Regions from separate parts of the Pseudomonas sp. PvP027 genome, predicted to be linked through region 2. Evidence: predicted binding sites of a transcription regulator. Region 2 holds the regulator's gene; each other region holds the start of a gene.

Region 1 (3,210 bases), 1.8 Mb from region 2:
CAGCCAATTGGCCTTTGGCGCCCTTATTGAGCATGACAATAATGGAACCCACAATTTCAAGGTGGCTTAGTTCTTCAGTGGCGATGTCCATCAACAGGTCTTTACGGCCTGGATCTTCTTCGCTCAATCCTTGGGTGAAATACCGTCCGGCGGCGGCCAGTTCACCCTGAGCCCCACCGAACTGCTCAAGCAGAAGGTTGGCCAGTCCAGGATTGGGTCTTGCTACGCGTACGGTATATTGAAGTCGCTTGTTATACATGAACATGTCGTATCCTCAGGCTTTGATTTCTCGGGAAGCGTCAACCCATGGGCATGGGTTCGATTCAACGCAGTCACAGGTTATGAGAGACTGAGGAGCGAGATCGTTACTGCTAACTTTTTTAAAGAGGACCGACGGTGTAAGAGCTGCCGTTCAATAGAATTTTAATATCCCTTAAGGTGACGCGAATTTTGCTTATATTACCGTGAAGGCCTATTTAAATTGGCGATCAGCCAGGCCGCATTGCCCCGTCAGAGAACCCGGAAAAATTGCAGTTATAAACAAACTCTATCACCAACTAAACCGAGCGGTTCAGGTATACCATACATTGCTAGATGGCAACATGACATCATTTAGATTATGGCATTAATATTTTGAATTTTTTGAAACTGCAGCGATCTGTTTTGCGAGTCTACAAAGCAGGAGCAACACAATGGCCGATGAAAAACACTACCGTATCGATTACCTGCTGCATGGCAGTTACAAGACGTTCTACATAAGGGCCGGTGCCATGGACAATAAGGAGGCCTGGCACTGGGCGTCAGTGGATGCCGGGTTCGGTGCGATCCCCAAGTACCGTTCCGATCCGGTGCCGAAGCTGAGCAAGCCTCAGGCGGAGAAGCTCGGTCTGTCGAACGTGGAGTGGGCGAGGGCTTGAACAGCCCTCGGTCACCTCGATACGACGCCTACCGTCGTGCGTCACGATGCCGCACGACGGTATTACCCTTTTGCAAAGTCTACGGTCGCCAGACTGTCAGATGAACAGTTGTTTCCCGCCTGCTTGACCTGAACACCCTCATTCGGATCACGCCTGCCGCAAGCGTCATACCGGCAAAGCGCTCTCGCCCGCCACTCGCCTGATGATCCTGACCTCACGTTAACCGTGACCCGGTCGATAGCCCGAGTATCAGGCTATGGCACCCATTGAACTTCCTGATGGGCCACTGCTCTCAAGTGATGTCAATGTGCCTTCATCTGAGCGGATGACCTCGTTCATCCTGTCACAGCCGGCCCGTACTACCCGTGATGCAAAGAAAGGAGCTTTTCCACTCGGATTGGACCCCTAATTAAAAAGAGAAAACTATGAACATCCTTTCGCCTGGTATCTACCTAACCAATCGCCTGCGCTTCCCTGCCAAGTTTGCCGTTTTAGCCATCATTATCGTTATCCCGCTGATCGTTCTCGGTCTTCGGGTTTTCAACAGCCTGAATGCAAGCATCGACACCGTCGCGCAAGAGCGCGTTGGCCGTGAGTACCTGCAATTGACCACCCCCGTTCTGCGACTCTCCATGCTGCAGCGTGCGGCCAGCAACCGTCTGCTCGCCGGCGATGCCTCCGCCGCTCAGGATCTGGCCAGCAATCGTGCTCAGCTCGAGACCGCTCTTGCTAACCTTGCCGATATGGATGCACGACAGGGTCAGCAGCTGGAGACCGAGAACCGCGTACAGCGCCTGCGTGAAAGCACCCGTTCCCTTATGGACAGTATCAAGCCAGGCCTGTCGCAGGATGAAGTGTTCGCCCAGTGGAACGAGCAACTGGCCCAGACGCTCAACTTTATCTACTACGTCTCGGCCACCTCGGGCATGGTGCTGGACGAAGACTACGCCTCGCTGTTTCTGATCGACCTGAGCACCATTCGTATGCCCCGGGAAATCAACGTCGCCGGTCAGATCCGCGGTATTACGGCAAGCTTGATAACCGGTCAGGGCCTGAGTGTATCGATGCGCGGCTCGCTCGAGAGCCTGCTGAAGATCGAACTGCAATTTCGCGCGGAACTGGAGCAGAGCATTCGCCTGCTCAAGCGTCGTTCGCCAGAGCTGGCCGCGCGCATCAGTGACCCGATCACTGCCGCTACTGCCGCGATGGACAGCTTTCGCGGTGACCTGCACGCGTACGTAAAAGGCACAGAGTTCTCCGTGCAGCAGGGTCAGGCGCTGAGTGCGCGTGGCAACGTGGTTGTCTCGGGTCTCTACAAGGCTCAGGACGAAATTCAGACTGCGCTTCAGGATGAATTGAATACGCGCTACGACGCCTTGGTGCTGCAACGCGAAGTCGTCATTGCCATGTGTGTGATCATGGGCCTGCTGCTGCTCTACGCGTTTTGCAGCATCTACCGTGCCTTGCGCCTGACCATCGACAGCCTGCTGGGCGTTACCCGCCGTCTGGGCGAGGGCGATCTGAGTGCACGCGTAGCGGTGGTCAGCAAGGACGAAGTGGCGGATATCGCCAACGGCCTGAACCTGATGGCCGACGCCTTCGCCAGCTCCATCTCGCACATGGACCGCACCTCTTACGAACTGACTGATGTGGCGTCCCGGCTGGGCGCATCCATCGGCCTGGCCAAGCAATCAATGAACGCGCAGCAGGCTGAAACGGAGCAAGTGGCGACCGCGATCAACGAGATGACCGCGAGCGTTGCCGACGTGGCGCAGAACACCGAAGGTGCTGCATTGGCCGCCGATGAAGCGAACACCGCATCACGTAACGGTCTGCGCATCATGCACCAGGCACACTCGACCATTCAGGCGCTGGCCGAAGAGGTGGAGGTCAGTGCCCAGAAGGTCCAGGCGCTGGCCCTGCACAGTCAGTCGATTGGTGGCGTTATCCAGGTCATCAGCACCATTGCCGATCAGACCAACCTGTTGGCCCTCAATGCCGCCATCGAAGCCGCGCGGGCGGGCGAGCAGGGTCGCGGGTTTGCCGTGGTGGCTGATGAAGTCCGCACGCTGGCTTCGCGCACTCAGGCGTCGACCGAAGAAATTCGCGGCATCATCCAGCAACTGCAAGGTGCCACCGATGCTGCCGTGCAGCAGATGCAGGCCGGGCAGCAGAAGGCCCATGCGTGTATCAGTGCCGCCAGCGATGCCTCGGGCAGCCTGTCGAGTATCAGTCAGGGCGTGGAGCGCATCGTCGAGATGAACACGCAGATTGCCAGTGCTGCCGTGCAGCA
Region 2 (3,210 bases):
GTGGCCTGGCCGGATGCATTCTGACCAAGCTTGATGAAACTGCCAGCCTTGGTGAAGTCCTGAGCCTGGCGATCAGTCACGAACTACCTGTGGCCTACCTCACGGACGGACCACGCATTCCTGATGACCTGCATACTCCGCGTCGTCATCAGTTGGTAAGCCGCGCTGTGAGTGTGCAGATGCAGGACGAGCCTAGCGAAGAAGCAATGGCTGATATGTTTGCTGACCTCTATCACACCCCTGGCAAGAGAGTGGGTTAAGTGATGGATATTATTGGAATGTCCCTGCGTCAACGGTCTGCCATGCAGTGTTCATTTGCGCATGTGCAGCCCTCGATGTGGTTTCGGTCTACGCAAGACAAGGTAAAGAAATAACATGGGCAGCATGCATCCCGTACAGGTTATCGCTGTGACCGGTGGCAAAGGTGGCGTCGGTAAGACTAACGTGTCAGTGAACCTTTCACTGGCCCTCGCCGAGCTTGGCCGTCGCGTCATGCTGCTGGACGCCGATCTGGGTCTGGCCAATGTCGACGTGCTGCTTGGGCTGACGCCCAAACGCACACTTGCCGATGTCATCGAGGGGCGTTGTGAGTTGCGCGACGTGCTGCTGCAGGGGCCGGGCGGGGTTCGAATCGTACCCGCTGCTTCCGGCACCCAGAGCATGGTGCATCTTTCGCCCGCCCAGCATGCCGGCCTGATCCAGGCGTTCAGCGAGATTGGCGACAACCTCGATGTGCTGGTGATCGATACGGCCGCCGGTATCGGCGAGTCGGTGGTCAGCTTCGTGCGCGCCGCTCAGGAAGTGCTGCTGGTAGTGTGCGACGAGCCCACGTCGATCACCGATGCCTACGCCCTGATCAAACTGCTCAATCGCGACTACGGCATGAACCGCTTCCGGGTGCTGGCCAACATGGCACAGAGCCCGCAGGAAGGGCGCAACCTGTTCGCCAAGCTGACCAAAGTGACGGATCGTTTTCTCGATGTTGCGCTTCAGTATGTAGGTGCCGTGCCGTACGACGAATGCGTACGCAAGGCGGTACAGAAACAGCGCGCCGTTTACGAAGCATTCCCGCGTTCCAAATGTGCACTGGCCTTCAAGGCCATTGCCCAGAAGGTTGATACCTGGCCGTTGCCAGCCAACCCGCGGGGTCATCTCGAGTTCTTCGTTGAGCGACTCGTTCACCAGACCAGTGCAGGGCCTGTGCAATGACTGCGAGCGGCTACCAGATGTACAGCAAGGCGTCCCGTAATTCGCAATACGAGTTGATCGAGCGCTATGCGCCTTTGGTCAAGCGTATCGCTTATCATCTGCTGGCGCGCCTGCCGGCCAGCGTACAGGTCGAGGATCTGATCCAGGCCGGTATGATCGGCCTGCTTGAAGTCTCCACCAAGTATGATTCCACCAAGGGCGCGAGTTTCGAGACCTATGCCGGTATTCGCATCCGTGGTGCGATGCTCGATGAAGTGCGCAAGGGTGACTGGGCGCCACGCTCGGTACACCGCAATACGCGCATGGTCAGTGACGCAATTCGGGCAATTGAAGCTAAAACCGGCCGTGACGCTAAAGATCACGAGGTTGCGGCCGAACTCCAGTTGAGTCTCGATGATTACTACGGGATTTTGAATGACACCTTGGGCAGCCGCCTCTTCAGTTTCGACGACCTGCTGCAGGACGGCGATCATGAAGGGCTGCACGAGGATGGCGCAAGCGGTTCGCTTGAGCCGTCGCGCGACCTGGAAGACGAGCGCTTCCAGGCTGCGTTGGCCGATGCAATTGCCAATCTGCCAGAGCGCGAGCGTCTGGTGTTGGCGCTGTACTACGACGAAGAGCTGAACCTCAAGGAAATCGGAGAGGTTCTTGGGGTCAGCGAATCTCGGGTCAGTCAGTTACACAGCCAGTGCGCAGCTCGTTTGCGAGGGCGTTTGGGGGAGTGGCGAGCGCGTTGACAGGCAACGTGCGGTCTATGGCCGCGCGTTGACTGCAAGCCGGCTGTGCAGAGCGTTACGTGGTAACAGGATGGACCCGTCGGAAGCCTGTCAGGCATTGCCTTGATGGGCTTGTTTCTCAGGTCCTTGCCTGTTGTTGTGCCAAGCCCGTCGTCGTTTCGTACAGCCGGGGGTGTGCTGTGCCAGTATTGAGTGAACAGCGTGTTCAGGTGCTGAACGCGTTAAAGACTGCTTGGAGGTCGAATTGGACAAGAACATGAAAATCCTCATCGTTGATGACTTCTCAACGATGCGGCGGATCATCAAGAACCTTTTGCGTGATCTGGGGTTTACCAACACATCGGAAGCGGATGATGGTCTGACCGCATTGCCGATGCTGCAGAGCGGTGCCTTTGACTTTCTGGTGACGGACTGGAACATGCCTGGCATGTCCGGTATCGATCTGCTGCGCGAAGTCCGCAAGGACGAACGCCTCAAGAGCCTTCCCGTGCTGATGGTCACTGCCGAAGCCAAGCGTGAGCAGATCATTGAAGCTGCCCAGGCCGGGGTGAACGGTTATGTAGTCAAGCCATTCACCGCCCAAGCCCTGAAAGACAAGATCGACAAGATCTTTGAACGCGTCAATAGCTGATGCAAGCCGCGAGGGCGCTATGGATAACAATGATTCGATGGCCGACTTTGAGTCGACCTTAAAGAGACACGCGCAGGAACTTGTCACCAGCCTTGAAAAAGGTCGTTTCGGCGACGCTGTGCAACTGATCCACGAACTCAACCAGACACGCGACCGCGGCCTTTATCAGGAAGTGGGCAAGCTGACTCGTGAGCTGCACAGTGCAATCGTGAACTTTCACATTGATCCGCACATGCCTCAGGCCGAGGAGGTGTCGCAGATCACGGATGCTACCGAACGCCTGTCGTATGTGGTGAGGCTGACCGAGAATGCGGCCAACCGCACCATGGACCTGGTGGAGGAAAGCACGCCGGTCATGAACGGCCTGAGTTCCGACGCCAAGGCGTTGAGCGACGACTGGGGACGTTTCATGCGCCGCGAAATCGGTGCCGAAGAGTTCCGCGAGCTGGCCAAGCGGGTCGATGGTTTTTTGACGCGTACCGAAAAGGAGACCCATCAGGTTTCCGCACATCTCAACGACATTCTGCTCGCCCAGGATTACCAGGACCTTACCGGTCAGGTCATCAAGCGCGTGACACAACTGGTCACCGAGGTCGAGAGCAATCTGCTCAAACTGGTGCTCATGGCCAGCCA
Region 3 (3,210 bases), 5.0 Mb from region 2:
GTGAATTCCAATGTGCACCTTTGGATTGGCCTGTCTGCCGGGATTGTAATGAGGCGGGAGCAGCTTTGCGAATGCTCGCGGCTGGACAGGTCGACACTCTCAAGCGAGTCGACTCGGCAAACTCGCTGGGGCGACCCGTAGACAGTAGACAAGAGACGAATCAGGGAAAGCAGCGTGTATTCCCGGTCAAATTGTCAAACGACCGGACCGGAAATACACCTGCACACGCAACGTTACAGCTTGAACTGCGCAACCATGGTGTTGAACGAAGTCGCCAGCCGTGACAGTTCCTGACTGGACGCGCTCGTCTGGTTGGCGCCTGCTGCCGACTGTGCGCTCAGTTCCTGAATATTGACCAGGTTGCGATCCACTTCGCGTGCCACCTGGGCCTGCTCTTCGGACGCCGATGCAATCACCATGTTGCGCTCGTTGATCATTCCTACGCCGCTGGTGATTTTTTCCAGTGCGCTGCCTGCGCGCAGGGCAAGTTCCTGGGTGTTGGTGGCCGTCGCCAGGCTTTTGCTCATGGCCGCTACCGCACCGTCGGCACCGGACTGCACGGTGCCGATCATGCCTTCGATTTCCACCGTTGAAGCCTGGGTGCGATGCGCAAGGGCGCGCACTTCGTCGGCTACCACGGCAAACCCTCTGCCTTGCTCACCGGCGCGTGCAGCCTCGATGGCAGCGTTCAGCGCGAGCAGGTTGGTCTGTTCCGCGATGCTGCGGATGACCTCAAGCACTTTGCTGATATCCCGGACGTGGCCAGCGAGCGTTGTGACCGACCCCGTCGACTCGGTGATCTCACTGACCATGGTGCCGATGCCCTTGACGGTGTTATCCACCTGGCCCCGACCGTTAGCGGCGTCGGTTGCCAGTGCTTTCGACTCCTCCGACGTAGACACCGCATTGCGGGCTACCTCTTCAACAGCCGCAGTCATTTCGTTCACTGCCGTTGCCGCCTGTTGAATCTCGTCATTTTGCCGAGTAAGACCGCGGGTGCTTTCTTCAGTGACCGCGCCAAGCTCTTCGGCAGCGGACGCAAGCTGATCGGACGCGCTGGAAATCTCCTGAATCGTCCGTTTCAAATTGCCCTGCATCGTACCGATCGCATTGAGCAGGTGCCCTGCTTCATCGCCTCGGGTGCTGGAGACGCTCTGGGTCAAATCACCCGATGCAATACGTTGTGCCACTTCGATAGCGCTTCTCAGCGGTCCGGTAATCATGCGAGTGATCAGAATCCCCAACATGATCGCCACCACAAACGCGATGACAATACCTGCGGTCAGCATGAATACGGAGGTGCTCTGCAATCTGTCAGCGGCCTCTGCACCCTCTTTGATCTGACGCTTGTTGGAGTCGATCATGACCTGTAGATAGCCGCGAGCCTTGTTGAACTCTCCGTCCGCCAGTGCGTTGAGACGATTGCGCGCTTCTTCCAGTTTGCCGGCCTGCTGCAGATCAAAGATGTTCTGGGAGGCTGATATGTAAGCGGGCATCAAAGTGTCGTACTGGTCACCCGCTGCGCGTTCGTCGTCCTCTAGCGGAGTGGCACGGTAGATGGCATAGACTTTCTGCGCACGCTCCAGCTCACCATTGATGCTTTGGCGCATTTTTTCCGCCGTGGCCTTGTCCTTGGCATCGAGCAAACGGTAAAGCCCGCGGTTATGAGTGGTCAGGGCGGTCATCGTCTCGTTGGTGTTGGCCACGGAAACCAGATTATTCGAGAACGTCAGTTCGAGGGCATCGGAAAGCCGGTTGATACCGAGCATGCCCAAACCACCCACAGCCAACGTGATCATGGCGCAAACGATGAACGCGGCCATGAGTTTTTTAGCGAAACTGGTGCGATTTATCAGGTTCATTGATTATCCATCATCGTTAAGTAAGGGATCACTTTTGTCCGGAAGCCCTACTGCACTTGAGGCAAGTAGTGACGCGTGGATTTTGCGCACTTTTGCTCTAAGCGGTTCGTCGGACTGCAGAAAGGGTCATCCAATTTCTGTGCCAGAGCAGCACCTGCTTCTAATAACAAACTAACCGTGGCGTAGTAGGTATCTGCCGCCAGAACGTGAGCTTTACAGGCCGCGAGGGGGAAAGTGCTGTTCACTGCACTCCAACTTTTCGCGCTCCCTGTCTTTATCGGCATGGGCCGGATTTTATGAATAGGCGCGGGGGCGTTACTGACTAAAAAGTTGGCGACTGGATGAAAAAGGGGCACTGGCGCGCTGCGTGCACTCAGTGGAACCCCAGGAGGAAATATGTCGGAATGCAAAGTAATCTCTGGTACTTATCCCTGTCAGGGAGCCTGCTCCGACGCAGCATTACACTGTTTATCGAGGCAGGCGAAACCACTTTTTAAGTGTCTCATGGCCATCATCCACATAAGTAAAGATAACGGGCACCACCAACAGGCTTAGTACAGTAGAGGCCAATAGTCCGCCGATGACAACCACCGCCATTGGCTGGCGGAAACCTGATTCGCCACCCCATCCCAGTGCGGTCGGCAACATGCCGGCACCCATTGCAATGGTGGTCATCAGGATCGGTCGGGCGCGTTTGTGACAAGCGTCGATCAACGCTTCATAGCGGCGCACGGTCGGTGCACGGCGAGTCATGATTGCGTACTCCACCAGCAGGATCGAGTTCTTGGTCACGATCCCCATCAGCATCAGCAAACCGATGACCGAGGCCATGGAAAAACTCATCCCGCCGATCAACAGTGCCAGCAGTGCGCCGCCGAGCGATAGCGGCAGCGCCGAAAGGATTGTCAGCGGCTGCATGAAGTCATGGAACAGCAGCACCAGCACCGCGTATATACAGAACACACCGACGGCCATCGCCAGGCTGAAGTTGCCAAACAACTCGCTCATCAGTTGCAACTCGCCCTGCTCCACCAGTTTTACTTGTGCTGGCAGGTTCTGCATCACGGGCAACTGCCTGGCCTGCTCCATCACTTCGCCCAGATTGCTGCCATTGAGTTCGATGGACAGGGTGATATTGCGCAAGCGATCGATACGATCAATCTGCGCGGGGCCGCTGCCCATGCTGAGTTCTCCCAGTGACGCCAGCGCGATCTGGCCATCACGCCCGGTGACCCGTAACTGAGCGAGGCTCTGCAGGTCGGTGCGTACTTGCGGCTGCATGCGCACCCGCACATTGATCTGGCGCTGGGACAGATTGATCTTGCCCAGGGAGGAGCTATATTCGCCA
Region 4 (3,210 bases), 640 kb from region 2:
GAAGCGCCAGTCGCCGCATGCAAGATGAGGGGTAGGGGGATGGAGACGATGCAGCTGCATGAAATACTGACTGCTCACCTGCGTATCGATAAGCCGCAAACGCTTTGCAACCCTCAGCGGGGGCAGCGCAGCAGCGGTGAGATACTGGGAGGAGAATTTAACGGCGATCGATTGCAGGGGCAGGTTCTTCCGGGAGGCAGCCTTTTTCTCGTGCCCCAGGATGACAGCCTTGCACGATTCAGCCTGTACTACACCTTGCTGACTGATGATGGAATAAAGATAGATGTCGTCGGAGAGGGGCTCGTGGCCTTCGATGAAGCGGACCGCGCACCATTGGCCGAATCGCGCTGTCGGTGCACGTGCAGCAAGCAGTTCAGCGTTCCTTCCGGCGCTCATGATGACCTGCAGAGAAACCTGTACGTCGGCAGAGTAAATATAAAAGCCGGGGATGACAGCATGCGTGTCAGTATTTTCCAGGTTAACGAGGTATAAAAAACCGTCACAGAAGCGGGCAGATGTGAAAGCCAGTGTCAGGTTCGTTATCGAGGTGCAGACCTTGTCGTCGACACCTGTGGGGCCCGGCACAACGAAATTTAAATTATTTTTGCTATTTGTCGAAGTCGCCAGTTCACGCGGATTTGAAGTGCTCGAAATGTTGTCTCCCGACAAGCAGTTCGAGCGTTACTTTCAAGGGCGTGAGGATGGTCTGTCGCCCACGCCGGATATCCATCTGATGCATTTGGTTACGATGTGACCCTTACTAGCTGGTAAAAAAACTCAATCCTTTGCCGACCGCACAGTCATAACTCACCGGACTGCCCACCTGCTGATAACCAGGAACATTCAGCGTGGTCATGCTGAATGTGGCGGTGCCGTTCGAGCGTATCTGATAGCGAATGAATTGCTCGATGGGTTTGTTATCGCGATCAAGGCTGAAGTGGGTGTCCGAAAACGCCAGGGTGCCGTCGGGTGTGATGCGGTAGGCATCGATGCGTTTGCCGCCTTTGGTTTTGGACGGCTCGGCCCCTGCGATCGAGGATTTGCATTGTCCCAGGTCGATCACCACGGCGACCGACTCTCCGGTGTTCAACGCCTGGGTGATGGCGGAGTAGGTGGGTAGCGCGTCGCCTGCGTGAGCGAGGCCAGGCAGTGAAAAAGCAAGCAGTGCAGCGGCGTAGCAAGGTTTCATGGCAGCTCCAGGAAGTCAGTCTGAAGGGGGAAAAGACCCGTCCATCTCGCGATTATCGAGCGTCGCGAAACCTACCATAAGCTACGAATCAGGTGGGCCCACGATAGCAGTGGCACCTCTCTAGAGCATCTTCATACTTTTTCCCGTTCTGCCGATAGGAATGACGGAGATAATTTTATTTACCGGTCACGGGAAGGGGATTGAAGATGCTGAGACAGCTGAAAATAGCCGCGCGGACCTCCGCCTGCTTTGCGTTGATGGTGGTGCTGGTGTTCGGCCTTGGTATTTTCAGCATTCAGCAATTGCACGGTATTCGTGAGCAATCGCTTGAAATCGAAAACGATGCCCTTCCCGGGATTGCGCTGGGTGACGATATTTCCCTGGCGGTCGAGAAAACCCGCACTACCGTGGCCAAAATGCTTGCCACGCATGACCTTGCGCAAGTGGCTATGGCTCACGCCGAGCTCCTTGAAAAGAAGGCCGGGTTCCAAAAGGCCGTAGAGGCCTACGACCCGCTCATCACCGAGGATGAAGAGCGCGCGCTCGTCGAGGGTCTGAAGAGCACTTATAAGGGCTACATCGACCGTGCCGAGAAGGTTTATACGCTGATCAACGAGAATCAGGCGGAGGCCGGAAGGGCGATCGTCTGGGGCGAGATGAAGGCCATGGCGGAAAGTATCGAAGCAGCCCTTGGCAAGCTGGAAAAGATCAATGATGACTCCGAAGCCGAATCCAGCGCTGCAGCGACCTCGGTGTATGAAAACGCCGTGGTCGTCACTCAGGCGGTGATGTTTCTGACGGTGTTGCTGACCGTATTGCTTGCCTGGCGTCTGACGAAAAGTCTGGCAGTACCGATCAGCCAGGCGCTGCACAGCTCGGAAACCATTGCCGCAGGCGACCTGCGTCCCAGTGCAATCAACCGTGAGGGCACTGATGAAGCCGCCCTGTTGCTGCAATCGATGGAGCGTATGCGCGGCAATCTGAGCCAGACCCTGAGTCAGGTGGGCGATGCCGCTCACCAGTTGGCGTCGGCCACGGAAGAAATGAGCGCCTTGATGGTCAACAGCAACGCCGATCTGGTGGTGCAGAACAGCGAAATTGAAATGGCCGCCACCGCAGTCACCGAGATGAGTCAGGCGGTCGATGAAGTAGCGCGTAATGCGGTGACCACTTCGGTGGAATCCAGAGCCTCTTCGGTATCGGCTCGCGAAGGTCAGGAAGAGCTCAATCAAACCGTCAAATCGATCCTTGAGCTGACCCGAAATGTAGGCACGGCGTCGGTCGAGGCGCAGGCGCTGGCCATCCGCACGCTGGATATCACCAAGGTTCTGGATGTTATTCGCGCAGTGTCCGAGCAAACCAACCTGCTGGCGCTCAACGCTGCCATCGAAGCGGCACGCGCTGGCGATGCCGGGCGGGGTTTTGCTGTGGTCGCCGACGAGGTGCGCGCGCTGGCCCACCGCACCAGCGAATCGACTCGCGAGATCGAAACCATGATCGGGCACATCCAGCAGGGCACCAAAAGCACCCTGGTCGCGCTTGAAGTCAGTACCGAACAGGCGCAACGCACCAAACAACAGGCCGAGTCGGCTAACGCTGTACTGGCCAGCATCGCCAGTTCGGTCATGGTTATCGATGAGCGCAACACGGTGATCGCCAGCGCTTCTGAAGAGCAAGCGCTGGTTGCGCGGGAAGTGGACCGCAACCTGGTGCGCATCCGTGACTTGTCGGCACAATCGGCGGTGCGCACCAGCCAGACCGGCAGCGCCAGCCAGTCGCTGGCCGAGCTGGCGAGTGACCTGACGACCACGCTGGGGCAGTTCAAGCTTAGATAACAGGCTCCGGTAGCACACCCGTTCGCGCATCGATTCGCTGTTGTCCGGGCAACAGCGAATCGACAATGTGTCTGGCGTTCATGCTGGCAACGCCAGGCTACTGCGCACCGACGCCAGCCGGCGCAACCGCGTGAAACCGCCTGCCGCCGGGCTTCGCGCTATCGCCAGGCGCAGCACAAGGCTTTG

The links. The regulator FliA, encoded in region 2, starts transcription of late flagellar genes. The targets are predictions, from matches to a motif close to CTAAAGTTTNNNNNNNNNNNGCCGNTAA.
Region 1: the regulator FliA is predicted to act here: its motif matches at 1,131-1,158, upstream of JOE33_RS14280 (methyl-accepting chemotaxis protein).
Region 3: the regulator FliA is predicted to act here: its motif matches at 2,052-2,079, upstream of JOE33_RS00995 (methyl-accepting chemotaxis protein).
Region 4: the regulator FliA is predicted to act here: its motif matches at 1,320-1,347, upstream of JOE33_RS25310 (methyl-accepting chemotaxis protein).

Annotation. Positions count from the first base shown of each region.
Region 1 covers NZ_JAFIBK010000001.1:3,356,421-3,359,630, forward strand. The annotation lists gene JOE33_RS14270 (manganese catalase family protein) at 1-265, opposite strand, end outside; gene JOE33_RS14275 (DUF6555 family protein) at 693-917, shown strand; gene JOE33_RS14280 (methyl-accepting chemotaxis protein) at 1,343-3,210, shown strand, end outside.
Region 2 covers NZ_JAFIBK010000001.1:5,165,711-5,168,920, forward strand. The annotation lists gene flhF (flagellar biosynthesis protein FlhF) at 1-260, shown strand, start outside; gene fleN (flagellar synthesis regulator FleN) at 376-1,209, shown strand; gene fliA (RNA polymerase sigma factor FliA) at 1,206-1,946, shown strand; gene JOE33_RS22510 (chemotaxis response regulator CheY) at 2,203-2,577, shown strand; gene JOE33_RS22515 (protein phosphatase CheZ) at 2,597-3,210, shown strand, end outside.
Region 3 covers NZ_JAFIBK010000001.1:202,582-205,791, forward strand. The annotation lists gene JOE33_RS00990 (NUDIX domain-containing protein) at 1-11, opposite strand, end outside; gene JOE33_RS00995 (methyl-accepting chemotaxis protein) at 234-1,862, opposite strand; gene JOE33_RS01000 (efflux RND transporter permease subunit) at 2,331-3,210, opposite strand, start outside.
Region 4 covers NZ_JAFIBK010000001.1:5,801,192-5,804,401, forward strand. The annotation lists gene JOE33_RS25295 (DUF3237 family protein) at 40-492, shown strand; gene JOE33_RS25300 (hypothetical protein) at 518-754, shown strand; gene JOE33_RS25305 (VirK family protein) at 761-1,189, opposite strand; gene JOE33_RS25310 (methyl-accepting chemotaxis protein) at 1,396-3,024, shown strand.